Regions from separate parts of the Dinoroseobacter sp. S375 genome, predicted to be linked through region 1. Evidence: riboswitches for the same ligand, from Rfam matches in the RefSeq annotation. Region 1 holds a riboswitch; the other holds the start of a gene.
The links. Region 1 has a riboswitch for cobalamin ahead of ACP150_RS16430 (DUF1636 family protein). Riboswitches for the same ligand answer to the same signal wherever they lie in the genome.
Positions count from the first base shown of each region.

Region 1 (14,255 bases):
CCCATGGCGAAATCCGCGGGGTCGCAGATGGCAAGCTCTATGCCACCGGCACCACCACCTGCCTGATCATGGATGGCTGACCCCGGGGCCTAGGGCCCAAAGCGCCGCGCACCCAGTGTCGCCAGCGCCCCGTCACGCGCCGGATCCGTCAGCCAGGCTGCCAGCCCCTGTGCCGCCTCTGACGCCTCGTGGCTGAGGCAGAGGGACAGGTCCACATGAACCTCCAGCGCTTCGGGACAGATCGCAACCGCATGGACACCCGGCACCGGGGCGATATTGGTCAGGGGCAGCACCGCGAGGTCAACCTCCCCCGCCTTGAGGGCGCGCATGGGCCCGCCCCCTTCGAGCCCGCAGAGCCGGTCGGCCACCTGCTCTGCCACCCCGAGGACCCGGGCCAGGGCGCGAAACTGCGCGCCGCTCGTGCCCTGATCGGTCAGCCCGATGCGCCTGGCCCCGAGGATCACCGCCGCGATCCGGGCCGGGTCGGTCACCGCCGGTGCGCTGGCCGGTCCCCGCGCGGCGAAGCTCAGCGGGGCGCGGCCCAACGGGCGATGGCTGCCTGCGGGGCTGTGCCCCGCCGCGATGATCTGCGCCACATAGACCGGGTTTGTGATCGCGATATCCCAGGCCGCGCCCGTCGCCACGTGCCCCGGCACCTCGGGGTTGAGCATATGGGTGATCCGCAGGCGGTGACCGGTCTCGGCTTCGAAGGCTGGACCGAGCACATCCATGACCTCGCGCAGGGCCACGGGTAGGATGAATTCAATCTCCGGCTGGGGCATTCCGCTGTCCTTTTGCGTTGCGCGCAGCCTACAGGCTGCGCGCCCGGGCCGCGATTTGAAATCGCGGCCCCCTCACCCCAACCGGCGGCGCAGGAGCCAGATGAAGAAGCTGCCCCCGATCAGGCCGGTGACCACCCCGATGGGCATCTCGTCCGGGGCCATGACCAGCCGCGCACAGATATCCGCCCAGAGCAGGAACACCGCCCCCAGAAGCGCCGAAATCGGCAGGACCCGCGCGTAATCGCCCCCCACCACCAGCCGCACGATATGGGGCACCATCAGCCCGACAAAGCCGATGATCCCGGAAAACGCCACCATCGCCCCGGTGACCAGCGCGCCCATCACGAAAACCGACAGCCGAAACCGCGCCACCGGGATCCCGAGGGTCGAGGCCGTCTCATCGCCGATGGTCATCGCGTTGAGATTGCGCGCGTTCAGCCACAGATAGGCCCCCCCGACCAGCAGGATCGCGAAGGGAAAGATCAGCTGATCCCATTGCGCCAGCCCAAGCCCGCCCAGCATCCAGAAGACCACCGTGTGGCTCGCCCGGGGATCTCCGAGGAAAATCAGCATATTGGCCAGGGACATCACGATGAAGGACACCGCAACCCCGGCCAGGATCAGCCGGTCCGCACTGGTGGCGGAGGCGAATTGTGACACCGCCAGCACCAGCAGCGTCGCCCCCAGCGCGCCCAGAAAGGCCAGCAGCGGCACGGTCAGCAGCCCGAGAAACAGCCCCGTATGCAACAGCGCGAGGATCGCCCCAAAGGCCGCCCCCGCCGAAATGCCCAGCAGATGCGGATCGGCGAGCGGGTTGCGGGTGACCGCCTGCAGGCTCGCGCCCACCATGGCCAGACCCGCACCCACGCAGCAGGCCAGCAATGCCCGGGGAAAGCGGATGTCCCAGACGATCGCCTCGCGCCCCGCCGACCAGTCCACCGGCACCGCGCCCGGCACGATCTGGTTGGCCAGAACGCCCCAGACCACCGGCGCCGAGATCGAGATCGCCCCGAGGCTCACGGCAGCATAGACCGACAGGATCAGCGCCACGCCCCCGGCCACCATGGCCAGCGGGAACAGCGCCGCCCGCGCGCGCCGGACCGGGGCGGATCGCGCCATGTCGCTCACTCGGCGCGGAAGGCGGCGGCGAGGGTCTTGACCGCCGCGATATTGCGCGGCCCCGGCGTGGCCTCGACATATTCGAGCGTCACAAAGCGGTCGTTCTTCACTGCGTCGATCTCGGCGAAGGCCGGATTGGATCGCAGGAAGGCGCGCTTCTCCTCGGCGGTGACCGAGCCGTAATTGACGATCACGATGACCTCCGGGTTGCGCTCTACCACGGCCTCCCAACCGACGGTGGCCCAGCTTTTCTCGAAATCATTCATGATGTTGGTGCCACCTGCCGCCTCGATCAGAGCGTTGGGCATGGCATAGCGCCCGGCGGTAAAGGGCACATCCTCGCCGCTGTCATAGACAAAGACCCGGGGGGCTTCGGCCAACGCTGGCAGATCGGCGGTGAAGGCTGCGAGATCCGCCTCATAGCCCGCGATCAGCACCTCGGCCCGCTCCGGCACCCCGAAAATGGCGCCCAGATTGCGCAGGTCAGCATACATGTCCTCCATGCTGGCCGGACCTTTTTCAGAGATATGGATGCAGCTCTCGGTCAGCTCATAGACCGGGATGCCGAAGGGCGCGAGGGTCTCGGGCGTGACATCGCCGCCAACCCGCATACCGTAATTCCACCCGGCAAAGAAGAAATCCGCATCGGCCCCGATCAGCACCTCCTTGGTCGGGTATTTCTCGGCCAGCTCGGGCAAGGCCTCGACGCCCGAGCGCATGGTCTCATCCAGGGTTTTCCAGCCCGAGATGCCCGTATAGCCGACCATCCGTTCCGCCAGCCCGAGGACCAGCATCATCTCGGTCAGGTTCACATCATGGGAAACGGCCGCCTTGGGCGGGGCGTCAAAGGTGACCTCGCGGTCGCAGCTTTGCACGGTGGTCTCGGCCAGCGCGGCAGGGGTCAGCAGGGTCGTGGCGAGGAGCGTCAATGTCAGTTTCATGGGGTCTTCAGTCAGGAAGGAAGGTGAAAGGAAAGATGTTGGCTGTTGCTCGGGTCGAGCCGTTCGCGCCGGGCCTCGACCCGGAACGCGTGGGACACGGCCGTCTCGGTCAGCACTTGATCGGGGGTGCCGAAACCGCGGGTCCAGCCCGCCTCCAGCAGCAGGATCTGGTCGCAGATCTCGGCGGCCATGTTCAGATCATGCAGCGAGACGATGATCGTCAGGTCGAGATTGCGGATCAGGGCCAGCACCTCGAGCTGGTGACGGATGTCGAGATGGTTGGTCGGCTCGTCGAGGACCAGCACCTGCGGCTCCTGCGCGAGGGCGCGCGCCACCATCACGCGCTGCCGCTCGCCGCCTGAGAGCGTGGCGAGATCGCGCTCGGCCAGCCCGGTCAGGTGCAGCTGCGCCAGCGCCGCCTCGACCTTTTCCGCATCCCGCGCCCCGGTTCTGGCCAGCCCCGATCGAAAGGGCGTGCGGCCCAGCGCCACCACTTCGCGCACGGTCAGCCCGAAGGACGACGCATGCTCCTGCAGGACCGCCGCGACCTTGCGCGCGGCCTCGCGTGGCGAGATCTCCCAGAGATCCGCGCCCCCCACCCGGATCCGTCCGGTGGCGGGTCGCTGGAAGCGGTAGATCATTCGCAACAGCGTCGACTTGCCCGCCCCGTTCGGCCCGACCACGCCCAGCACATCGCCCGCAGGCACGTGAAAGCTTGTAGGATGCACCAACAGCGGGTCCGCCCGGCGCGGGGCCCAGCTGATCCCGTCGGCGCTCAGATCTGCGGCGCTCATGATGCGCGCTGCCCGGGGGCCGCCTCTTCCAGCGCGATGATCGCCGCCGGCACCCGTGCCAGCGTGGTGCGCCGCAGCTTGCCCGGCCGATCCACCGAGGAACACCAGCCATCGCCGAGCACCGCGTATTGCCGGGCAAAAGCCACCAGATCGTCGATATCCACGTCCGGTTCGATGTCGCCAAACAGATAGGTCGCCTTGCGCGTGCCGTGATAGGCCACGGTGCAGGGCCGCTCGCAGCCCGCCATGCAGGCCACGCCGGAAATCTCGAAACTCTCGGGCACGCTGTCGCCCGCCGCCGCGATGGCCGCGCGCAGCCGGGCGATCAGTTCATAGCCCGGGCGGCAGTCACTGCCCTTGTGTCGGCACGACGTGCAGACCGTGATTCTATGGGTTGGGGTTGCCATATCGCCCTCCGCGATCGCCCAGGGGCGTGCGTCGGACCGGGATATCGAAACGGAGCGACCCGTCTCACCATCATAGCCTCCTGTCCGGACACCCCGCCCGGGTTGAAGTTACGTCAGCGATGGCAGGTCTCCTGACTCGCGGGTCCGGGCTCGCCCGATCCTTCCCGAGCGCGGTCGCTCAGTGGTGATCATCGGGGTCGCTCGCCGCTCACAGTTGCGGGGGCAGTTACGGATTTGGCGCCGCTTGGCTCCTCCTCACCGTATTCCCTTTTCATCCCGGCCTGGCCTTTGGCCTCCGGGAACCATCGGGGGCGACTGTCGGGAAGTTTGCCCAGCCCGTCAAGCCATCCTGACAGATCGGGTAAAACCGCCGCAGGGCCAGGGCCGGCTCAGCGGTGGGAGATCCGCTCCGGCGCGGGACGGGCGGCGCGCCCGCGCGGCAGGATGGCGGCAAGGCTCTGGCCCGCCGCCGTGGCCAGCGCGCCCAGGGGCGGGATCCGGCGGCGACGCGGCACGCTCTCATGCAGGCTCTCGGAGCGGTCCACCCCCACCCGGCGCGCCCGGCGCCGCACGAACAGCTTTCCCCAGCTGCGCCAGGAGCCCATGGAGGGCGCATTGGCATCGCGCGGGAAGCGGTCCTGCCAGCCATCGGGCAGGCGCAGCCCGCAGGCCTCGGCCTGCTCCAGCATCCAGACGAAGGGAATATTGGCGAGGGGCCGCGCGGCAGAGAACCCGGCCAGCTGCCCGCCGATATCCCCATGGGTGCCACGGAACCAGACCTGCTCCACATGGCCGTTCCAGCCCGGCGGGCAATGCCACAGGACCGGGGCAAAGGCCCGGCGCCGCTCGTTCAGGGCCAGCGCGTGGAAGCCGTGCTTGACCGCGCCGCTGAGCTGATCCGAGTGAAACGCGCTGGCCATGGGCGCGAGCCGCCGCAGCACCGGCATCTGGATGCCCAGCGCCTTGACCGTGTCCCAGACCCCGACCATCTCGATCTCCACCTTCCGGTGGCAATAGCGGTCGGCAAACCGCTCGGCAAAGCGGCTGTCCCGGCGTTCCTGGTAATAGGCATAGAGCTGGCGCACCCGCTGCGCGGTCGCGGCCTCGGGCCGGATCAGGCCAAAGCGGTCGATCAGCCCCGCCAGCGAGCGCACCGCATAGGCGCCGCGCGAATAGCCCATGAGAAAGATCCGGTCCCCCGGGCGATAGCGATGGGCAAGAAACCGATAAGCGCGGCGGATCTGCCGGTTGATGCCGATCCCGGCGATCACCTCGATGGACCGGCGCCAGCCCTGCCACTGGATCCCCGGCTCGTAGAACAGGGTGACATGGGGGTCGCGGCGGTCACGGATCAGCTTGTAGGCCAGCCCGGCATTGGTCTCGCGTCCGGGCATGAACGAGGACATCGTCCCGTCGAGAATGACGATATGGTCCGTGGGGACATGGGCGGGGCGCGCCGCCGGGTTCGGGGCAGGTGTCCTCATACCTCCAAGATTGTAGTCCCGAAAGGTTAAGTAAAGAACAGACCGAGCACAGGGCCGTGTGCGGCCCGTGAGCACACGGATTTGCGAACAATCGGCGCGCGCAGGAAAGACTTATGTGTGAACGACTTGCGCATTAATCTTAATGCAAAACCTGCGGAGCCCGCGCGGGTCGGCCCCGCCAACGGCGGGGCCACCGATCCACCTATTCGGCGGCGTGGGGGGGTTGGGCCAGCATCTCCCACATGCGCGCGGGGGTGAAGGGCATGTCCACCTTGCGCAGGCCCAGATCCCAGACCGCGTCCTGCACCGCATTGGCCACGGCAGCGAGCGCGCCGACGGTTCCGGCCTCGCCACAGCCTTTCATGCCCAGCACGTTGTTCTTGGACGGCACCGGCTCGGTATAGAAGGCAATCATCGGCACGTCATCGGCGCGCGGCATGCCGTAATCCATGAAGCTCGCCGTCAGAAGCTGCCCCTCCGGGTCATAGACCACATGCTCGGTGATCGCCTGCCCGATGCCCTGGGCCACGCCGCCATGGACCTGCCCCTCCGCCAGAAGCGGATTGATCAGCACGCCGAAATCATCGACCACCGTATAGCGGTCCACGGCCACCACGCCGGTCTCGGGATCGATCTCGACCTCGCAGACATGGGCCCCGTTGGGAAAGGATCGCCCCGGCAGGGTGGTCTCGGCCTCATGGGTCAGCAGCGCGGTCTCCCCAGCGGCGCGGGCCGCCTCGGCGGCCTCGATCATGGTCATCACCACGTTGGAGCCCTCGGCCCGGAAGCTGCCCTCGTCAAAGGTGATCTCCGCCGCCTCCACGCCCATGCGATCCGCGAGGAAAGGGGCAAAGGCCGCGATGGCCACATCGACCATGGCCCGGGTCGCCTGGCTCTGGACCGTGACCGAGCGCGAACCGCCCGTGCCTCCGCCCTTGGCGATCAGGTCGCTGTCGCCTTGGACGATACGGATCCGGTCGGCGGGGATGCCGGTCATCTCGTGCAGGACCTGCACGAAGACCGTCTCATGGCCCTGCCCGTTCGATTGCGTGCCCACATAGAGCGTGACGCTGCCATCCTCCTCGAAGACCATCTTGGCCCCTTCGCTCGGATCGCCGAGGATCGCCTCGATATAGTAGCACAGGCCCTGCCCGCGCAGCTTGCCCGCCGCCTCACTCGCGGCCTTGCGCGCCGCAAAGCCAGCGCGATCCGCCTCTTCGCCCGCACGGTCGAGCACCCGGGCGAAAGCGCCCACGTCATAGGTCTCCCCCGAGGGGGCGGCATAGGGCATCTGCTCGGGCGTGATGAACGAGCGCTTGCGCAGCTCCCACGGATCCACGCCCAGGCTGCGCGCCGCGTGATCCATGGCCCGCTCCAGCGTGTAGATCGCCTCGGGCCGTCCGGCCCCGCGATAGGCATCCACCTGGGTGGTGTTGGTATAAATCCCGCGCACCCGCATATAGGCGGCCTGCACGTCATAGACGCCGGTCATCACCTTCATGGCGAGGCTGGTCTGAATGGCCTGCGCGAATTGCGAGTTATAGGCCCCGAGATTGCTGAGCACGTCCGCCTTGAACCCGATCAGCTTGAGATCCGCGTCAAAGGCCAGCTCCACATCCGAGACCAGATCCCGGCCCGCATTGTCGCTCAGCATCGCCTCGGTGCGCTCGGACATCCAGCGGCAGGGTCGGCCCAGCACCCGCGCCGCATGGGCGACCACGAAGTATTCGGGATAGGCCATGCCTTTCATTCCGAAACCGCCGCCCACATCCGGGTTGGTGACCCGCACCTCCTCGGCGCTCAGGCCCAGATTGCGGCAGAGCTGCGCCTTCATGGTCCAGACCCCCTGCCCGTTATGGGACAGATGCAGGCGCCCCTCCTCGAGCGCGGCAAAACAGCCCCGCGGCTCCATGGAGTTCACGATGATCCGGTTGTCCTCAACCACCAGCCCGACCCGATGCGCCGCGCGGGCAAAGGCCGCCTCGGTCGCCGCCTCTTCGCCGCAGGCCCAGTCGAAAGCCACATTATCCCCGGCCTCCGCATGGAGCGCGGCACCCCCCGGTGCCGTGTCCAGCTTGGCGGGCTTCTCGTCGATCTCCAGCGCGATCGCCTCCACCGCGTCCCGCGCCTGATCCAGCGTCTCGGCAAAGACCATGGCGATGGGCTCGCCCACGAACCGCACCGTCCCCTGCGCCAGCAGCGGCCGTACCGGCCCTGCCCCGCGCGTCCCGTCCCGGTTCGGCATCACCGTCGCCTGCATGTCCATGCGCAGCCCGGCCGCGGCCAGATCATCCCCCGTCAGCACCAGCGCAACCCCCGGCATCGCCGCCGCCTCGGCCACATCCAACGCCGTGATCGCCCCATGGGCCACCATCGAGCGCAGCACCACCCCATGCAGCGCCCCCTCGGGCGCGATGTCATCCACATAGCGCCCCGCGCCGGTCAGAAACCGGACATCCTCCACCCGCGCCGCAGGCTGGCTGATCCCGAATGTGTCGCGCTGTTTGGTCATGAGAATTCCTTCGCTCGTCCGGCCTGAACCTTAGCCCCATCCCGTCCACTGTCCAGACCGCCCCTTTCCCTTCCCACGGGGTTTCGTTATCTCCACGCCCAAGTGCAAAGGATGACCGCCATGCCCATGGAAAAGACCTTCAACGCCGCCGAGGCCGAACCCCGTCTCTATGCCCGCTGGGAAGCCGAGGGCTGCTTTGCCGCCGGCGCGAATGCCAGCCGGGACGAGACCTATTGCATCATGATCCCGCCGCCCAACGTGACGGGCTCGCTCCATATGGGCCACGCGTTCAACAACACCTTGCAGGACATCCTGATCCGCTGGAAACGGATGCAGGGCTACGACACGCTCTGGCAGCCGGGCACGGACCATGCGGGCATCGCGACCCAGATGGTGACCGAGCGCGAGATGGCCGCCAATGGCGAGCCGACCCGCGCCGAGATGGGCCGCGCCAAGTTCCTCGCCCGCGTCTGGGAGCAAAAGGTCAAATCCCGCGGCACCATCATCGGACAGCTCAAGCGTCTGGGCGCGTCCTGCGACTGGTCGCGTGAAGCCTTCACCATGGGCGGGGCCGAGGGCGACCCAGACAAGGGCAAGGGCCCGAACTTCCACGACGCGGTCATCAAGGTCTTCGTCGACATGTACGACAAGGGCCTGATCTATCGCGGCAAGCGCCTCGTGAACTGGGACCCGCATTTCGAGACGGCGATCTCCGATCTGGAGGTCGAGAATATCGAGGTCGCGGGCCATATGTGGCACTTCAAGTACCCGCTCGCGGGCGGCCAGACCTATGAATACGTGGAAAAGGACGCGGACGGGAACGTCACCCTCCGCGAGACCCGCGACTATATCTCGATCGCGACCACGCGCCCCGAGACCATGCTCGGCGACGGTGCGGTCGCAGTGCATCCGGGCGACACGCGCTATGCGCCCATCGTCGGCAAGCTCTGTGAGATCCCTGTGGGCCCGAAGGAGCACCGCCGCCTGATCCCGATCATCACCGATGAATATCCGGATCCCGAGTTCGGCTCGGGGGCCGTGAAGATCACCGGCGCCCATGACTTCAACGACTATCAAGTCGCCAAGCGCGGCGGCATCCCCATGTACCGGCTGATGGATACCAAGGCGCAGATGCGCGCTGACGGTGTGCCCTATGCCGAGGCCGCGGCCATCGCCATGGAGGTGGCCGAGGGCAAGCGAGAGCTCTCCGAGGCCGAATGCGACGCGATCAACCTCGTCCCGGACGAGCTGCGCGGCATGGACCGGTTCGAGGCGCGCAAGGCCGTGGTCGCCCAGATCACCGATGAGGGTCTGGCGGTCATGATCCCCAACCCCAAGGCCGAGGAGGACGGCGCCCCCGAAGATACACCGGCCGAGCTCCCGCTGGTGGAAAACAAACCGATCATGCAGCCCTTCGGGGATCGCTCCAAAGTGGTCATCGAGCCGATGCTGACCGACCAGTGGTTCGTGGATGCCGAGAAAATCGTCGGCCCCGCGCTCGACAAGGTGCGCGACGGCACGGTCAAGATCATGCCCGAGAGCGGCGAGAAGACCTATTACCACTGGCTCGACAATATCGAGCCCTGGTGCATCTCCCGCCAACTCTGGTGGGGCCACCAGATCCCGGTGTGGTATGGGCCAAGTGCTCGGACAACCGATGGAAAAGCCAACGACGAACTCGCGTTTTTCTGCGCGGGTTCAGAAGACGACCTTATGGACAAGCTCGCCGCCTACTATGGCGAGGTGAGCATTGCGTTCGTAGACGATCGCGCAGCGGCTGACGGCTTTATCAACAACTATCGAATGGCAGTGAACAGCGGCATCGCAGAGACTCTCGGCGAGGCCCTGATCGTTCCAATCTGGCGCGACCCCGACGTGCTCGACACGTGGTTCTCCTCCGGCCTCTGGCCCATCGGAACGCTGGGCTGGCCCGAGGATAGTGACGCGCTGAAGAAATACTTCCCGACCTCCACCCTTGTGACGGGCCAAGACATCCTCTTCTTCTGGGTCGCCCGGATGATGATGATGCAGCTGGCCGTCACCGGCGAGGTGCCCTTTGACGAGGTCTACCTCCACGGCCTCGTGCGCGATGCCAAGGGCAAGAAGATGTCCAAATCCGTGGGCAACGTCATCGACCCGCTCGACATCATCGACGAATACGGCGCGGACGCCCTGCGGTTTTCCTCCGCCGCCATGGCCTCGCTTGGCGGGGTGCTCAAGCTCGACATGCAGCGCGTGCAGGGCTACCGCAATTTCACCACCAAGCTCTGGAACGCCACGCGCTTTGCAGAGATGAACGAAGTCTTTGCTCACCGCGCGGACGTGCCCGACACTTGCCCGACAGGTGTCCGACAGAAGTCCGACGCCACGCAGACCGTGAATCGATGGATTATCGGCGAGACCGCGAAGGTCCGCGAAGAGGTCGATGCAGCACTGGCCGAGTACAAGTTCAACGACGCCGCAAACGCGCTTTATGTATTTGTCTGGGGCAAGGTTTGCGACTGGTATGTGGAGTTCGCCAAGCCGCTTCTGCTGGACGGGGATGACGCCATGAAGGCCGAAACCCGGGACACCATGGCCTGGGTTCTCGACCAGTGTTTTATCCTGCTGCACCCGATCATGCCCTTCATCACCGAAGAGCTTTGGGACACCACCGGCACCCGCGCCAAGATGCTGGTTCATGCGGATTGGCCAACCTACACGGCTGCCGATCTGGTGGATCCGGAGGCGGATCGCGAGATGAACTGGACCATTTCGCTCATCGAAAACGTCCGGTCCGTGCGCGCACAAATGCGTGTCCCTGCAGGGCTTTACGTGCCGGTGGTACAGGTCGCGCTCGATGAGGCCGGGCGCAAGGCCTATGCCAATAACGAGACGCTGATCAAACGTCTCGCGCGGATTGGCGAGGTGACCGAAGCCGACGAGGCCCCCAAGGGCGCGCTGACCATCGCGGTCGATGGCGGGACCTTCGCCCTGCCGCTCGCGGACATCATCGATGTGGGCGCCGAGAAAGAGCGTCTGGGCAAGACCCTCGCCAAGCTGCAGAAAGAGCTGGGCGGTCTCAAGGGTCGGCTGAAAAACGCAAAATTCGTGGCCTCCGCCCCGCCCGAAGTGGTCGAGGAAAGCCGCGAACGCCTGGCCACCGGCGAGGCCGAACTCGCCACGCTGAGCGCGGCCCTGGACCGCCTCGCAGAAGCCAGCTGACCCAAAACCGCAGCGCCCCGCCCCACCCGAGGCGCTGCTCATCCCTCAGGAGCCTCCGGCGGGGATATTTGGAGACTTAAGGTTTTGACGCGCGCTCAGGGGCCAGCCGCGCGCCGGTGGATCCGTCGGGCATACTCCTTGCCTTTCATTGTTCCACCAATACTCAATCCCCCCTCACCTTCTGCGCAACGTTGCAGCGCGGCTCTGGCCGCGCTAGGCCATGGGGATGACAGACAGACCCGTCCCCCGTTACACATCCCTCGTCGACAGCCTGCCCGCGACCGTGCCCTTTGTCGGTCCGGAAACCCAGGAGCGCGCTCGCGGGCGGCCTTTCGCGGCACGGCTTGGGGCGAATGAGAGTGTTTTCGGCCCCTCCCCCAGGGCGCTCGAGGCGATGGCCGCCGCCGCCCATGGCGCGTGGATGTATGGCGATCCGGAGAGCCACGACCTGCGTGCCGCACTTGCGGCCCATCACGGGATCGCGCCGGGCAATATCGTGGTCGGCGAAGGGATCGACGGCCTGCTCGGGTATCTCGTGCGACTGATGGTCGGGCCGGGCGATGCGGTGGTCACATCCGCCGGGGCCTATCCGACCTTCAACTACCATGTGGCGGGGTTTGGCGGCGCGCTCCACACGGTGCCTTACCGTGACGACCATGAGGATCCCGAGGCCCTGCTGGAGGTGGCGCGGCGCGTGGACGCCAAGCTGGTCTATCTCGCCAATCCGGACAACCCCATGGGCACCTGGCACACGGCCACGGTGATCGAGGCCATGGTGGCCGCCATGCCGTCGGGATGCGTTCTGGTGCTGGACGAGGCCTATGTCGAGTTCGCGCCCGATGGCACCGCCCCAAATATCGCGATCGAGGACCCGCGGGTCATCCGGATGCGCACCTTCTCCAAGGCCCATGGGATGGCCGGGGCGCGGGTGGGCTATGCGCTCGGGGCCGAGGACCTGATCACCGCCTTCAACAAGGTGCGCAACCATTTCGGGATGAGCCGGATTGGTCAGGCCGGGGCGCTCGCTGCCCTGAACGACCCCAGCCATCTGGCCCATGTGGTCCGCGCGACCGCCTCCGCCCGGGCGCGCATTGCCGAGATCGGCGCGGAAAGCGGGCTGCGGGCCCTGCCCTCGGCCACGAACTTCGTCACGCTGGATTGCGGCGCTGACGGGGCGCGGGCCAAGGCGATCCTGCAAGGCCTCATCGCGCGGGATCTGTTCGTGCGCATGCCTTTTGTCAGCCCCCAGGACCGCTGCATCCGGATCTCTGCGGGCACGCCGGAAATGCTCGATTTGCTGGCAGAGCGCTTGCCGGATGCCGTCGCCGAGGTCAATCACCGCTGAGCAACGCCCCGCGCGCGGCCCCACGAAATCGCGACTTTGCCAATGGCGCGTTTGCGCTAATATTCTGGGCAAGACGCGAATGGAGGCCCCATGCACGGACAGACCCAGGAAAAGCGCCCGCCCGGACGGGTCGAGGATTTCACCCTCCCCTTTCTCGTGGCCTTCGGGGTCGTGCTGTTCTGTGTGCTGGGATTTGTCTGGGCGCTTTACGGGTTTCTGCCCGCCATGGCCGCGGCCTATCTGCTGGATCAGTGGATCAAGCTGAAGCCGCTCCACCGCAACGGGATCAAGCCGCGCGACGAGGCCTGAGCCCCGCCCCAGATCCAAGCCCCGCAGACGGCCAATGCCAGATCAGGCGCAGGCGGCCACAGCCGTTGCAGCTTCGAGCGCGCCGTCCCCATGGGGGATCTGCAGGGCCTTGAGCCCGGCATCGATCGTTCCGAGCACGCCCAGCACCATATGGGCATTCACATGGCCCATATGGCCGATCCGGAAGAACCCGTGCCATGCGGGATCCCCGGGCGCGGCCATGCCCAGCCCAATGCCCAGTGTCACGCCCGCCTTGTCCGTCACCCAGTCGCGCAGGGCGGTCGCATTGGGCGCCTGCATCCGCACGCTGGTCACGGCATGGCTGCGTAGCGCGGGATCCGTCACGTTGAGCGCGATGTGACCGCGCCCCTTGCCCTTGCCCCAGGCCTCCATCGCGGCCCAGATGGTCTGGGCCAGCTTCTCGTGGCGCGCGAGGACCGCCTCCAGCCCCTCCTCATGGAGGATCATGGTCAGCGCCTCGCGCAGCCCATAGAGGTGATGGGTCGGTGCCGTGCCAAAGAAGAACTGGTAGAACATCTCGGGGTTGGAGCGCACGGCCCAGTCCCAATAGGGGCTGACAATGTCGAGCCGGTCATGGGCCTCGTTCGCCTTCTCGTTGAAGAAGACAAAGCCGAGGCCCGGCGGGGTCATCAGACCCTTCTGGCAGCCGGTGACCATGACATCGACGCCCCAGGCATCCATATGGAAATCGTCACAGGCCAGACAGGCGATGCAATCCACCATCAAAAGCGCGGGATGCCCCGATGCGTCCATCACCTCGCGCAGGGCCGGGATGTCGCTGCGCACGGAGGTTGCGGTATCGACCTGCACCGCAAGGACCGCGCGGATCGCACCGGTCGTGTCGGCCCGCAGCGCCTCTTCGATCACGGCCGGGTCAAAGGTGGACCGATCCCCGAAATCGAGCACTTCGGCGTCGATCCCGAGCCCGCGGGCCATCTCGGCCCAGCCCTTGGCGAACATCCCCGTGGCGATCACGAGCACCTTCTGGCCCGGGGCCACGGTGTTGGCGAGTGCGGCTTCCCAGACCCCGTGGCCATTGGCGATATACATGGCCACCCGGGCCTCGGTCCGGGCCACGGCCAGCAGGTCGGGCACCATGCCCTCGACCATCTCGACCAGCGCACCGGTATAGATATTCGGCGCCGCGCGATGCATCGCCTGCAGCACCCGGTCGGGCATGACGGACGGGCCGGGAATGGCGAGGTAAGTGCGGCCGTTGGCGAGGGTCATGGGAGCTCCTGAACTCAAACGCCTCAAGTCCTAGGACGCGCGCCGGGCAGGGTCAATCCTGTCCCTGGGGCGCGCGATAGGCATCGGCCAGACGGGCCGGATCCGCG
Region 1 covers NZ_JBNAFR010000008.1:11,076-25,330, reverse strand. The annotation lists gene ACP150_RS16455 (PaaI family thioesterase) at 1-80, shown strand, start outside; gene ACP150_RS16450 (substrate-binding domain-containing protein) at 90-782, opposite strand; gene ACP150_RS16445 (FecCD family ABC transporter permease) at 855-1,901, opposite strand; gene ACP150_RS16440 (ABC transporter substrate-binding protein) at 1,907-2,842, opposite strand; gene ACP150_RS16435 (ABC transporter ATP-binding protein) at 2,854-3,636, opposite strand; gene ACP150_RS16430 (DUF1636 family protein) at 3,633-4,043, opposite strand; cobalamin riboswitch at 4,148-4,365, opposite strand; gene ACP150_RS16425 (DUF2235 domain-containing protein) at 4,433-5,527, opposite strand; gene ACP150_RS16420 (xanthine dehydrogenase family protein molybdopterin-binding subunit) at 5,730-8,039, opposite strand; gene ACP150_RS16415 (valine--tRNA ligase) at 8,160-11,243, shown strand; gene ACP150_RS16410 (pyridoxal phosphate-dependent aminotransferase) at 11,470-12,588, shown strand; gene ACP150_RS16405 (hypothetical protein) at 12,679-12,897, shown strand; gene ACP150_RS16400 (pyridoxal-phosphate-dependent aminotransferase family protein) at 12,940-14,148, opposite strand; gene ACP150_RS16395 (glycosyltransferase) at 14,201-14,255, opposite strand, start outside.

Region 2 (14,255 bases), on a different contig from region 1:
AACTTTCAACGCGCCGGGTTCACCGTCTCCCAATACCCGGTTGCCTCGAGATTCGGAGGAACAGCAACGCGCATTGATGTTTCAGCACCGGATCCCGCCGTGTCCGTGCTCTACCAATCGGGGAGGTGTTATGTCGGCCTCGAGGGGATGACCCCCAGCCAGTCTGCGCAATTGGCAGAGATCTGGGTGAACGCCCATAACGCCCGCCCGAATTCCGAATTTGGAGACGGCCTGTCCGACCATGTCTCAGGAGCGTGGCGGCATTTCTTTACGGAACCGGCGCGCGTGCCCAGCAAGGCCGCCTATTATCACCGGATCTACATCGCGGCCTACAAGACATGGCCGCATGGAGCCTATGACCCGCAAAGCAGCTTTGCCTACGACATCTCCGGTGTGTTCCCGGACAAACCCGGCGCGGCTGTGGAACTGAACCATGCGTTCGAGTGCAAACCCTATCACGTGACAGGTCCAAACAGCGGTGCCTATCTTCCGTGCTCCGAACCGGACTACCGGCCAAACTGACCGGCAGAGTTCAAGCCCGGGCTGACGCCGACGCGCATCTGCTATGCGACCAGTGTCTCCGCCTTGCGCAGATCCACCGAGACCAGCTGGCTGACCCCTTGTTCCCCCATAGTCACCCCGAACAGCCGGTCCATCCGCGCCATGGTCACCGCGTGGTGGGTGATGATCAGGAACCGGGTCTCCGTGCGACGGGTCATCTCGTCGAGCAGGTCGCAGAAACGGGTCACGTTCGCATCGTCAAGCGGCGCATCCACCTCGTCGAGCACGCAGATCGGGGCCGGGTTCGCGAGGAACACCGCAAAGATCAGCGCCAGCGCGGTGAGCGTCTGCTCGCCCCCTGACAGCAGGCTCAGGGTGCTCAGGCGCTTGCCTGGAGGCTGGCACATGATCTCGAGCCCGGCTTCGAGCGGGTCATCGGATTCAACCAGCACCAGCTTGGCCTCGCCGCCGCCAAAGAGATGGGTGAAGAGCATCGAGAAGTTCTCGTTCACCTGTTCGAACGCCGTCAGCAGCCGCTCGCGGCCCTCCTTGTTCAGGCTTGAGATACCGGTGCGCAGCTTGCCGATTGCGCCCTCCAGATCGCCTTTCTCGGTGGTCAGGGTCTGGTATTCCTCGTCCACGGCCTTGGCGTCTTCCTCGGCACGCAGGTTCACGGCCCCCATGGCATCACGCTGGCGCTTGAGGCGGTTGACCTCGGCCTCGATGGCCTCGGCGGCAGGCATACCGTCCGCATCGACCTTCAGCGTGTCGAGCAGCTGCTGGGGCGTAACCTCCAGCGCTTCCTGGATCCGCTCGGCGGCAAGCGCCACGGTCTCGGCAGCCGCCTCGGCGCGCGCCTCGGAGGCCGCCCGGGCCTCCCGTGCCTCGGACGCGGCGCGCTCGGCATCCCGCTCGGCCTGCTCGGCCTTGCGCGCGGCCCCCTCGGCGGTGCTGAGAGCGTCGGCGGCGGCGGCCTTGCGGGCCTCGGCGCGCGAGATCTCATGGGCCAGCGCATCACGCTTGGACGCAATCTCGCCGGGTGCGGCGGTCGCGGTCTTGAGCTCGGCGCGGTTCTGCGCAAGCCGCCCTTCGAGCTCGGTCTTATGGGCCTCCGCCGTCTCGAGCCGGTGCCGCCAGCCGCTGATCTGCTGGGTGATTTCCTGACTGCGCCGGGTGCGGGCCTCGCCCTCGCGGCGCAGCTCGTCATGGGCGGAGCGTTTGGCGAGCATGGTCATGCGCGCCGCATCCACCGTGACACGGATCGCCTCAACCTGGGCGCGCGCGGCCTCCAGGTCGCCGAGCCCGGCCTGGGCGGTCTGGGCCTCGGCCAGGGCCTTCCGCGCCTCCAGCACCTCGTCGCGGTAGCGCGCGACCGAGCCCGAGAGCGTTTCGAGCTTGCCCGCCATGATGTTCTTGTCCGCCTCGGCCCGGCTCAGGGCGCGGCTCGCATCCCCCAATGCCCGCTCGGCGCTTTTGCGCGCGTCCCGGGCGAGCCGGTCAGCTTCGGCAGCGGCGCGCAACTCGGCCTGCAACGCCTCGTGACTGGCCCGCGCGGTGGATGCCTGCGCCTCGGCCTTCTCGAGATCCGCCTTGAGCGCCGATAGCCGGTTGATCTGCTGCAGCCGGGCGGCGGCGGCCGAGGGCGCATCCTCGGCCCGGGCGGCCAACCCGTCCCAGCGCCAGAGATCGCCTTCGCGCGACACAAGCCGCTGGCCGGGCCGCAAGGCGGCCTGCAACCGCGCACCATCGGCCCGGTCCACCAGCCCGACCTGCGCCATCCGACGCGCCAGAACACCCGGCACGGTCACATGGGACCCAAGCGGAGTGGCCCCTTCGGGCAGGGATGCGGCGCTGTCATAGCCCGGCAGCAAATGCCAGCCCGAGCGGTCCCCATCGACCTGAGGCGCTTTCAGATCATCGGCCAGCGCGGCCCCGAGTGCGGCTTCGAAGCCCGGCGCGGCGGTCACCGCATCCAGCACCTGCCCACCCTCGGCCCGGTCGCGCGCCACAAGCTTTTCCAGCGCGCCGACCTCGGCCCGGAGGGCCGTCGCCTCGCCCTCGGCCTCGGAGCGGGCCGCGCGGGCATCCGCCTCCTGCCCCTGAACGTCGCTGCGCTTGGCCTCGGCCTCGGTGAGGGCGGCCTCGGCGGCCTCTGTCTCGGCCTGTGCGGCGGTCTGGGCCGTTCCGGCCTCGGCAAATCGCGCCTCGGCCTGGGTCAGACCGCTCTGCGCCTCGGACAGGGCGGTATCGGCCTTGGCCGCCTGTTCCTGCGCACGGGCCTCGGTCCGCGTTGCCTCCTGCAAGAGGCGCTGGGTCGATTGGTGCCGGGCCGCGAGCCGCGCCACATCCTCGGTCATCTCCGATTGGGTCGTCTCGCGGTCGGTCAGAACCTCGCCCGCCGCGCGCGCGGCCTCTGCCGCCTCGGCAAGCTTCTCGTCATGGCCCTCAGCGGCCTTGGCGATCTGGCCCTGCTCCCATTCGAGCTTGGCGATGGTCTCGCCCGCATCCTTGTTCAGCCCCTCTTCACGGGCGATGTCGGCCTCAAGAGTGGTGATCCGCCCGGTCAGGGTCTCGATCGCGTCGCGCGCCCGGGTTTCCTGATCGGCCAGCGTGTCGCGCTGCACATGGAGCCGCTGGACCACAGCGCCCGCGATCGCCTCTTCCTCGCGCAGGGGGGGCAAGGCCTCGTCCGCCTTCACCCGGGCCTGCGCCGCCTGCCGGGCGGCGGTTTCGGCCGCCCCCGCCTCTGTGGTGCGGGTGGTCAGTGCCTGCACCGCGACCAACCGGGCCTCATCAGCCTCACGCCAGCGCCGATAGAGCAGAAGCCCCTCGGCCTGCCGCAGCTGCGTGCCGATTTCACGGTAGCGGGCCGCCTGCTTGGCCTGCCGCGCGAGGGTCGAGAGCTGCGCGGCCAGCGCCTCCAACACGTCATCGACCCGGTCGAGATTGGCCTCGGCCCCCTTGAGTTTGAGCTCGGCCTCGTGACGCCGCTGGTAGAGCCCCGAGATCCCGGCAGCCTCTTCGAGGATCCGCCGCCGCGCCTTGGGCTTGGCATTGATCAGCTCCGAGATCTGGCCCTGCCGCACCAGCGCAGGGGAGTGCGCCCCGGTGGAGGCATCGGCAAAGAGCATCTGCACATCGCGCGCCCGCACATCCTTGCCGTTGGTCTTGTAGGCCGAGCCCACATCCCGGGTGATCCGGCGGATGATCTCCAGCTGGTCCGTGTCGTTGAACCCCGCCGGGGCGCGGCGGTCGGAATTGTCCATGATCAACGCCACTTCGGCGAAGTTGCGGGCCGGGCGGCTGGCCGCCCCGGCAAAGATCACATCCTCCATGCCGCCACCCCGCATGGCGGTCGGCCTGTTCTCCCCCATCACCCAGCGCAACGCCTCGAGCAGGTTCGACTTGCCACATCCGTTCGGTCCGACCACGCCGGTCAGCCCGTCGCCGATGATCAGATCGGTCGGGTCCACGAAGCTCTTGAAGCCATTCAGGCGCAGTCGGTTGAACCGCATCGGGGGTCTCCGGGCATGATTCTTCAACCTCCGAGGGTCACGGCCTGCGGCCCATGAGTCAATCCCGCCACCAAATATCGTCGTGGATAAGTCGAAATCCGCGATATATTGCGGTGACTTCAAGATAACCCGTGTCGCCTGCGGCACCTGCGCCCCAACTCGGATCTTGACGGCCCGCGGGTCCCGCGCGCACAAACGCCGGGCATGGTTCCCCGTGCCCGCGCCAAGCGCCCGGGGGATCAAATGGGAATGTGGAACGGCCCGATCCAACCCGGAGGGCCCAAGCCTCAGCCGCCCCCGCGACTGTATGCGGAGAGGGATGCCGACACGCCACTGGAGCGCCATGCTCTGGGAAGGCCGGCATACCCATCGACCCGTGAGCCAGGAGACCAGCCATGCAGACCGCAACCCCCTCCTGTCGGGTGTGACAGGGTATGGAGATACAACATGCATATCGAACCCGGCGTCGTGAACGGCGCCAAACTTGTCCTGAGCTATGCCACCGCAGCCGGGGCCGTGGCCTATTCCGGCAAACTGATCTGGGACAGCCTCGTGGCGCGCGGCGCGCCTTCGCTGGTGGCCCGCAGCCTGCTGGCGACGCTGGCGGTTTTCGTCTTCTTCGAGCTTCTGCCCCATTTCGCCGTGGGCGTCTCGGAGGTGCATTTCATCCTCGGCACGACGCTTCTGCTGATCCTCGGGACGGCGCCTGCGGCCATCGGACTGGCGCTCGGTCTGCTGCTGCAAGGGGTGCTCTTTGCGCCCATCGACCTGCCACAATACGGGATGAACCTGACGACGCTGCTGGTGCCGCTCTTTGGCATTCACCTGATGGCAAAGCGGATCATCGCGCCGGATACGGCCTATGTGGACCTCAGCTACGCCCAGGCGCTGAAGCTGTCGGCGGCCTATCAGGGCGGCGTGGTCGCCTGGGTGGCGTTCTGGGCGATCTATGGCTCGGGGGTCGGGGCCGAGAACCTGGCCGCCGTGGTCAGCTTTGGCGCGGCCTATATGCTGGTTCTGATCATCGAGCCGGTGGCCGATCTGGCGATCCTCTGGGCCGCCAAGACCCTGAACCGCTCTGGTCGCCAGAGCGCGCTGGTTACACCGCGGCTCTTCCACCCGCAGACGGCCTGACAAACGCCGCTCTGGCCCACGCCGCATGACCCGGGCCATGCCACGCCCGGGTCGCGGCAAAGGGCCAGAGCCCCGCGACCTTATCCCGGCCGGGCGATGCCCCGGTCGCGCATCCCCTGATCGGAGCCACCCATGCCCGCCAAAATTCCTGCCACTGTCGTCACCGGCTTTCTCGGCGCCGGGAAAACCACGCTGATCCGCCATATGCTCGCCAATGCCGAGGGCAAGCGGATCGCCCTGATCATCAACGAGTTCGGCGATCTCGGCGTCGATGGGGATATCCTCAAGGGGTGCGGGGACGAGACCTGCACCGAGGATGACATCATGGAGCTCAGCAATGGCTGCATCTGCTGCACCGTGGCCGATGACTTCATCCCGACCATGGAAGCCCTGCTGGCCCGCGACACGCCGCCCGATCACATCGTGATCGAAACCTCGGGGCTCGCCCTGCCGCAACCGTTGGTCCGGGCGTTCAACTGGCCGGGGATCTCGACCAAGGTGACCGTGGATGGCGTGGTGACGGTGGTCGATGGCAAGGCGGTGACCGAGGGCCGTTTCGCCCATTCCGTCGACGCGGTGGATGCCCAGCGCAAGCTGGACGAGAATCTCGACCATGAGACCCCGCTCTCGGAGCTGTTCGAGGATCAGGTTGCCTGCGCCGACATGCTGGTGGTGAACAAGTCCGACCTGCTGAGCCCGGCAGAGGCCGAGGCCCTGACCGGCCGGCTGAAATCCGAGGCCCGCGCCGGCGTGCAGGTGGTCAGCGCGACGCAAGGCGCGCTGCCGGTGGACGTCCTGCTGGGGCAGGGCATCGGGGCCGAGGCGGATCTGGACGCGCGCGGCGAGGTCCATCACCACCATCATCACGAGGACGATCATCACCACCATGATGACGACCATCCTCACGACCATGACCATCACCACCATCATGATCACGACCATGATGCCTTCACCTCTTTCGTGGTGACCCTACCCGAGATCACCGACCCGGAGGGGTTCGCGGCCCATGTCACCCGGGTGATCGAGGATCACGATATCCTGCGCCTCAAGGGGTTCGCCGCCGTGGCCGGCAAGCCCATGCGCCTGACCCTGCAGGCCGTTGGCCCCCGGATCGACACCTATTTCGACCGCCCGCTCGGCGCGTCGGAGCCGCGCGAGACCCGGCTGGTGGTGATCGGCCAGGCGGGGCTCGACCAGGCCGCCATCGACGCGGCCCTGCGTGCATGACCGTCACTGTCCGACGCGCTGACCCGCTCGGCCCCGAGGCGCACGCGCTTCTCGGGGCCAGCGCGGCAATGATGGCGGACCGGTACCCGGCGGAGGTGAATTACAGCATGACCCCCGAGGATCTGGACGATCCGGCGATCCGCTTCGTGCTGGCCTTCGCGGACGACAAGGCGATCGGCTGCGCGGCGCTGGCCACCCGGGCAGGGTATGGCGAGATCAAGTCGATGTTCGTCGCCCCCGAGGCGCGCGGCCTCGGCGCGGGCGCGGCCCTGCTCCGCACGCTGGAGGGGTTTGCCCGCGAGGATGGGCTGCCCGCTTTGCGGCTCGAGACGGGACCGGACCTGACCTCGGCCTGCGCGCTCTACGAGCGTGAGGGATTCGCGACGCGCGGTCCCTTCGGCGATTATCTCGACGATCCCCTCAGCCGCTTCTACGAAAAACCGCTCGGGGCTTGATCCCGCGCAACTTTCTGCGCGGTTTTTAGTCAGTTTCCCCCGGGTTTGCCCGCCGTCGCGGCGCAAAGCTGGATTTCATCCTCGCCTTTCCCTCCGCAACCGGTCATACTTTGGTCGAGGGGTATGGGTCCGTCTGCGGGCCCGGAGTTATGAACATATGCCACGCGAGATCCGGATTTACCGGTCCACCCCATTTGACCCTCTGGCGCAAACGCTGCTGATCCCGCCGAAATCGCGAACCCGCCCGGACATGTCCGATGTGACGGGGCCGAACGGCTATTTCTACCTCGCCGCACGGGACGAGGTCGGACTGGGCTGTATCGCCCTGCGCAACATGGGCAGTTTCGGTCTGGTCAGCGCCTTTCGCTTCGTCGCCGCCGAGGCCCGCGGCAGCCTGCCGGATATCCTGATCGAGCAGGTCGAGACGCTCGCGCGCAGCCTGCGCCTGCGCGTGATCCGCGCCTGGGTGGATCGGATGCACCCGATCCAGGCCGAAGCCCTGCGCCGCAACCAGTATATCGCCAGTTCCGAAGAGCTGGGGAGCGATGAGTTGGTGCTCTATGAGCGGGAATTGCAGCGCGCGCCCCACCGGATGAGCGACCCGGTCCTGAAGGGTCCGCCGATTTTTCCCAAGCGCTAGCGCCCGCCATTGCCGGGCTGCGGCAGGCTTGATAGACCCGCCGCTGCACTTGGAGAAACGGGGCGCAACATGCATCTTCTGGCCGCGACACCCGGCAGCATCGATGACGGGCAGGAGCCTGTGGATCTGAGCCAGACGCCCGGCGATCTGGTCTTCATCTCCGCCGCCGATACGGAACTGGCCGCCCTGAGCGCGGCCCGCGCCGAGATGGCCGCGCCGCCCAGCCTGCGGTTGGCGAGCATGATGCATCTGCGCCACCCAATGTCCGTGGATCTCCATATCGATGACTGCGCGTCCCGGGCCCGACTGGTGATCGCGCGCGTTCTGGGCGGGCTGGGCTATTGGCGCTACGGGGCCGAGCAATACGCCGCCCGGGTCGCGGCGGCGGGCGGCCACGTGATCCTGCTGCCCGGGGATGACAAGCCCGACGACGCCCTGCGAGAGCTGTCGACCCTGCGCGGGGCCGAGTATGACACGCTCTGGTCCTATCTGGTCGAGGGCGGGCCCGAGAATGCCGCGAATTTCCTTGCCTATGCGCAGCATCTGCTGGATCCCGAACGGCCCGAGCCGCCGGCGGCCGCCCCGCTCCTGCGGGCCGGGGTCTATTGGCCCGGTGCCGGGCTCAGCGATCTGGCGACCGTGCAGGCGCAGTGGCGCGCAGACGCGCCGGTTGTACCGCTTATCTTCTACCGCGCACTGGTGCAGGGGGCCGGGCTGCACCCGATCAACCGGCTGGTCCGGGCACTGGCGCGCAAGGGGCTGAACCCGCTCCCGATCTTCGTGGCCTCCCTCAAGGATCCAGTCTCGGTCGCGACCCTTCAGGGGCTTTTTCGGCAAGCGCCGCCGGATGTGATCCTGAACTGTACGAGTTTTGCCGTGGGCACCCCGGACGGGGCAGGCAAGGCCGGCGCCAACCCGCTGACCATGGCAGAGACGCGCGAGGCGCCGGTGTTTCAGGTGGTCCTCGCGGGCAGCAGCGAAGCCGCCTGGGACGAGGGCACCACCGGCCTCTCGGCACGGGACATCGCCATGAACGTGGCCCTGCCCGAGGTGGATGGCCGCGTCCTGACCCGTGCGGTCAGCTTCAAGGGGGAGGCGTTTTACGATGACGCAACAGAATGCGCCATCGCCACCTATCAGGCCCAGGGCGACCGGATCGCATTCGTGGCGGATCTTGCGGCGAATTGGGCCACACTCCGGCGCATGCCGGTGGGCGACCGGCGCACCGCACTGATCCTCGCGAACTACCCCAACAAGGACGGACGGCTCGCCAATGGCGTGGGGCTGGACACGCCCGAGGCCACCGCGCGGATGCTGACCGCGCTGGCCGCCGAAGGCTATGACGTGCGCGACGCGCCCCGGGACAGTGCCGCCCTGATGGCGGCAATCCGCAAAGGCCCGACCAACTGGCTGACCGACCGGGCCGAGCGAGAGGGCGGCGTGCATCTGCCGCTGGAGACCTATCTCGCCCATTACCGCGCCCTGCCCTTCGTCGTGCGGGACCAGATCGAGAGCCGCTGGGGCGCCCCGGAAGACGATCCCTTCTTCATTGTTCCGCAAATACTCAATTCCGACGCGGCCCCAAGCGGTGCCTTCGCCCTGTCGATCCTGAGCTATGGACATGTGGTGGTGGGGATCCAGCCCGCGCGGGGCTATAACATCGACCCGACCGAGACCTATCACGCGCCGGACCTCGTGCCGCCGCATAACTATCTCGCCTTCTATTTCTGGCTACGGCATGTCCACGGAGCACATGCGCTGGTGCATATGGGCAAGCATGGCAATCTCGAATGGTTGCCCGGGAAATCCATCGCCCTGTCCGAAACCTGCTTTCCCGAGGTAGTGTTCGGCCCCCTGCCCCATATTTATCCCTTCATCGTCAACGATCCCGGGGAAGGGACCCAGGCCAAGCGTCGCGCGCAGGCGGTGATCATCGATCATCTCACCCCGCCCCTGACCCGGGCCGAAACCTATGGGCCGCTGCGCGATCTCGAAGCGCTGGTGGATGAGTTCTACGAGGCCGCCGGCGTGGATCCGCGGCGGATCACCGAGTTGCGGCACGAGATCCTGTCCCTGACCTCGGTCACCGGGCTCGACAAGGACGCGGGGTTCACCGGCGACGAGGAAGGCGATCTGGCCAAGCTCGACGCCTATCTTTGCGAGTTGAAAGAGGCGCAGATCCGCGACGGGTTGCATGTCTTCGGCACCGCGCCCGAGGGCGATCTTGCGCGCGATCTTGCGATCGCGCTGACCCGCCTGCCCCGGGGCGACGGCCAGGAGGGCGACGCCTCGCTCCTGCGGGCGTTTGCTGCGGATCTGGCGCTTGGCTTCGACCCGCTTGATTGCGAGATGGCGGCCCCCTGGGCGGGGCCGCGTCCCGATCTTCTGGCAGGTCTTCTTTCTGATCCATGGCGCAGTCATGGCGACACGGTAGAACGGCTGGAGGCGCTGGCCGTGGCGTGTGTCGAGGGCGGCATGGCTGCACCCGGTCCGGCGAGCCGCGCGGTTCTCGAGGCGATTGCAGACCATGTCCTGCCGACCATTGCGGAATGCGGGCCGGCGGAGAAATCGGGCCTCCTCACAGCCCTGTCAGGGCGGTTCGTCGCCCCGGCGCCCTCCGGCGCGCCCACACGGGGGCGTATGGATGTCCTGCCCACGGGACGGAATTTCTTCAGTGTCGACAGTCGCGCGATCCCCACGCCCACTGCGTGGAAGCTGGGCTGGGCTTCGGCCAACCTGCTGATCGAGAAGCATTTGCAGGATCACGGGGATTGGCCCCGGTCCCTGCTGCTGACGGCTTGGGGCACGGCGAATATGCGCACGGGCGGGGATGACATCGCCCAGTGCCTCGCCCTGATGGGGGTGAAGCCGCAATGGGACAGTGCCAATCGCCGGGTCACCGGGTTCGAGGTGCTGCCCCTGTCCGTGCTGGGGCGTCCGCGTGTGGATGTGACCCTGCGCGTCTCGGGGTTTTTCCGCGATGCCTTTCCGCAGCAGATCGCACTGGTGGATTCTGCAGCCCGGGCGGTCATGGCCATGGACGAGCCCGAGACCGAGAACCCCGCCGCCGCCCGCGCCCGGGCCGAGGGCCATCAGGCGCGTGTGTTCGGCTCGAAACCCGGAGCCTATGGCGCGGGCCTGCAGGCGATGATCGATGAGCGGCTCTGGGCCGACAAGGCGGATCTGGCGGAGGCCTATATCGCCTGGTCGAGCTATGCCTATGGCGCCTCCGACGAAGGCACCCCGGATCGCGCGGGCTTCACCGCGCGGCTGAGCCAGGCCGAGGCGATCGTTCAGAACCAGGACAACCGCGAGCATGATCTGCTGGACAGCGACGATTACTACCAGTTCGAGGGGGGCGCTGCGGCGGCGGTCGCCACCTTGCAGGGCACGGAACGGCCGATCTATCACAACGACCATTCCCGTCCCGAACGCCCGGTGATCCGCACCCTGGAGGAAGAGATCGGGCGCGTGGTCCGCTCCCGCGTGGTGAACCCGAAATGGATCGCCGGGGTCAAGCGCCATGGCTACAAGGGCGCCTTCGAGATCGCAGCGACGGTGGATTACCTCTTTGCCTTTGCGGCCACGACGGGGGCGGTGGCGAGCCACCATTTCGATCTGGTCCATGCGGCGATGCTGGAGGATGAGGACACCCGCGCCTTCATCGCCGAGGCCAACCCGGATGCATTGCGCGAGATTGCCGAGCGGTTGAACGAGGCCATCGACCGGGGGCTCTGGCAGCCGCGCTCGAACCGCGCCAAGGCGCTGCTAAAGGACCTCGCCGCTCCGACCGCATAGTCGCAGCAGGCCAGCCTTAGATGAGTATTTGAAGAACAATGAGGGGGCTGGACGCTGCCCTCAGGGAGTGGCGCGTGTCGGCGTCAGAACTCCACGCCGATCTGCGCCTTGATGCCGGAGCGGAAGGGGTGTTTGACAAGCTCCATCTCGGTGACGAGATCCGCGGCCTCGATCAGCTCGTCCTTGGCATTGCGACCGGTCAGGACCACATGAGTCATCTCGGGTTTCTCGCTCTGCAGGAAGCCGACGACCTCGTTGATATCGAGATAGTCGTAGCGCAGGGCGATGTTGATCTCGTCCAGCAGCACCATCCGGTTGTCCGGATCGCGGATCAGCTCTTTGGCCTTGGCCCAGGCGGCCTGGGCCATCTCGATATCGCGATCCTTGTCCTGGGTTTCCCAGGTGAAGCCCTCGCCCATGGTGTGAAAGGCGCAGCGGTCGGAGAAATGTGACAGGATCAGGTCGCGCTCGCCCGTGCTCATGCCGCCCTTGATGAACTGCACCACGGCGCAGGGCATTTCATGGGCGATGCAGCGAAAGATCATCCCGAAGGCGGCGGAGGATTTGCCCTTTCCCTTGCCCGTATGGACGATGATCAGGCCCTTCTCGTCGGTCTTGGTCGCCATGATCTTGTCTCGCGCGGCCTTCTTCTTGGCCATCTTGGCGTTGTGGCGCGCCGTGTCATTTGCCTCAGTCATCGCATCCTCCGTCAGAAAAAGAGCCCCACCAGCAGCGGGGCGAGAACCGCCGTCAACACTGCGTTTACGCCCATGCCGATCCCGGCGAAAGCCCCGGCGGTCTCATTGACCTGAAACGCCCGCGCGGTGCCGATACCATGGGCGGCCACGCCGGTGGCAAAGCCGCGCGCGCGCCAGTCCCGGATCCGCAGAAGGTTCAGCAGCGGCGTGGCAAAGACCGCGCCGATGATCCCGGTCAGGATCACCAGCACCGCCGTCAGCGTGGGCAGACCCCCGATCGCCTCGGAGATGCCCAGCGCCACGGGGGCCGTGGCCGATTTCGGCGCCAGCGACATCAGAACCTCGCCCCGGATGCCCAGCGCGTAGCCAAGCCCGACCGCCGTCGCCATGGCCGTGAGCGAGCCCGCCAAGAGGGCCGCGATCATTGGCAGGGCCGCCGCCCGCACTTTGGCGAGGTTGGAATAGAGCGGCACGGCGAGGGCCACCGTGGCCGGGCCGAGCATGAAATGCACGAATTGCGCGCCTTCGAAATAGGTCCTGTAGGGCGTGTCCGACAGCCACAGCACCGCCGCCAGCAGCGCCACCGCCACCAGCACCGGGTTCACCAGCGGCGCGCGACCCGAGGCGCGGAACAGGGCGTCGCCGATCACATAGGCCGCCAGCGTGGCCGTCAGCCACAAGAGCGGCTCGGACGAGAGATAGACCCAAATCGCGCCGAGATCAGTCATCGCCCGCCCCTCCGACCAGACGGGCAACCCCGGTGAACACCAGCGCCCCCACCGCGATGGAGACCAGCGTCGACACCATCAGCACGATCAACAGCGGCCCGCCATCATGGCCCAGCACATCCAGATGGGCGACAACCCCGACCCCCGCTGGCACGAAGAGCAGCGACAGATGCGACAGGAGCCCGCTCGCCGTGGGGCGCACCGCCTCGGCCACCTTCGGCACCATCAGGAAGAAGGCCAGCAGCAGCACAAGGCCCAGAACCGGCCCCGGCACCAAGAGGCCGAGGGTCCGGGCCAGGACCTCGCCGATCAGCTGGAACACCAGCAGCACCAGAAGATGCAGGATCATGGGTCGGGTCCTTCGGTCAGGGCAGGTGGGCTCAGACTAAGGCCCCGCCCCCCGGACGCAATCGCGAAACGCGCCCCGGGGCTCAGCAGCGCGAATAGACATGGCCCCAGAAATTCCGGTTCGGCAACGGGTCCGGCGCGTTCCTCTGGCGCAGATAGAGCCCGCCCGCGGCATAGGCCTCGGCCTCCCCTTGCGCCGGGCAAAGATAGGTCTCGGTGGTGCCGGTCTGGAACTGCACATGGTGGATCAGCTCATGCAGGACCATCTCGCGGAAGGCCGGGTTGGAATAGGGATCGTCATCCTGATCCGCGCCCTCGACCAGATGCGCGGCCAGCACATAGACCCGGCCATGGGGCCCGTCCTGTTGAGAATAGAGGGCCTGCACCCGCGTATCGATCCCCTGGGACGGGATCAGGTGCGGCACGTCCGTATAGTATTCTGCGGTCAGCTCGGCCGGGGTCATCTCGACCAGCTCAGGCAGGGGAAGACCGGCGGTCTCATAGGCGGTATTGGCGGAAATCCACAGCATCAGCGCAGTCATAAGCTCAGTCATCGGGGCCTCGCAGGGGGCGGCGCACAGGGCCGCAGCAAACTGGATGGGGCGTCACCGGGTCGTGACGCGGTTCGATCCTCCCGCGACACAAAAATACGACCAAAGTCGTAGGGGACGAGGCGCCGCCCAGCGATTGGCCGCGAAACCCCGGCCCGGTTCGGCAAAAATGTCGCAATGAATCCGCAAGCCGCCCAAAGCCGGGGCACCTGACTTCCGGATTGGCCCGGCAACAGGGCAATTCCCGCATGGCACCCGGCCCGGTTGTGACGGTTTTCTGCGGGTAACCTCAGGCTGAAATCTCGCCTCGAGCCGCACATAACCATCTGTAAATATGAAACAAATCAGATCGAGGCACTTGCGAAGGCGCCGCGCACATCGCCCGTGCGCTCCCGAGCAGTTTCCCCTCTTTGCCTCGGCGCGCCGGGCCGCTACCTGTGGCTCAAAGGGAAAGGACAGCCGATGACAACGCCGAAACTTCTGGGGATCTCCGGATCGCTCCGTGCCGACAGCTTCAACAGCAAACTGGTGCGCGAGGCCGCCCAACGCTTCGGGCCTGCGGAGTTCTCCGAAGGGAACCTGCGTCTGCCGCTCTATGATGGCGATCTCGAGGCCAAGGGCATTCCGGCAGAGGTCCAGACCCTCGCCGATCAGATCGCG
Region 2 covers NZ_JBNAFR010000005.1:48,834-63,088, forward strand. The annotation lists gene ACP150_RS12700 (hypothetical protein) at 1-522, shown strand, start outside; gene smc (chromosome segregation protein SMC) at 564-4,016, opposite strand; cobalamin riboswitch at 4,205-4,428, shown strand; gene ACP150_RS12710 (energy-coupling factor ABC transporter permease) at 4,464-5,150, shown strand; gene cobW (cobalamin biosynthesis protein CobW) at 5,283-6,377, shown strand; gene ACP150_RS12720 (GNAT family N-acetyltransferase) at 6,374-6,832, shown strand; gene ACP150_RS12725 (hypothetical protein) at 6,990-7,472, shown strand; gene cobN (cobaltochelatase subunit CobN) at 7,542-11,270, shown strand; gene cobO (cob(I)yrinic acid a,c-diamide adenosyltransferase) at 11,354-11,968, opposite strand; gene ACP150_RS12740 (LrgB family protein) at 11,980-12,696, opposite strand; gene ACP150_RS12745 (CidA/LrgA family protein) at 12,689-13,045, opposite strand; gene ACP150_RS12750 (hypothetical protein) at 13,128-13,598, opposite strand; gene ACP150_RS12755 (NADPH-dependent FMN reductase) at 14,058-14,255, shown strand, end outside.
Region 2: another riboswitch for cobalamin. It lies ahead of ACP150_RS12710 (energy-coupling factor ABC transporter permease); the one in region 1 lies ahead of ACP150_RS16430 (DUF1636 family protein).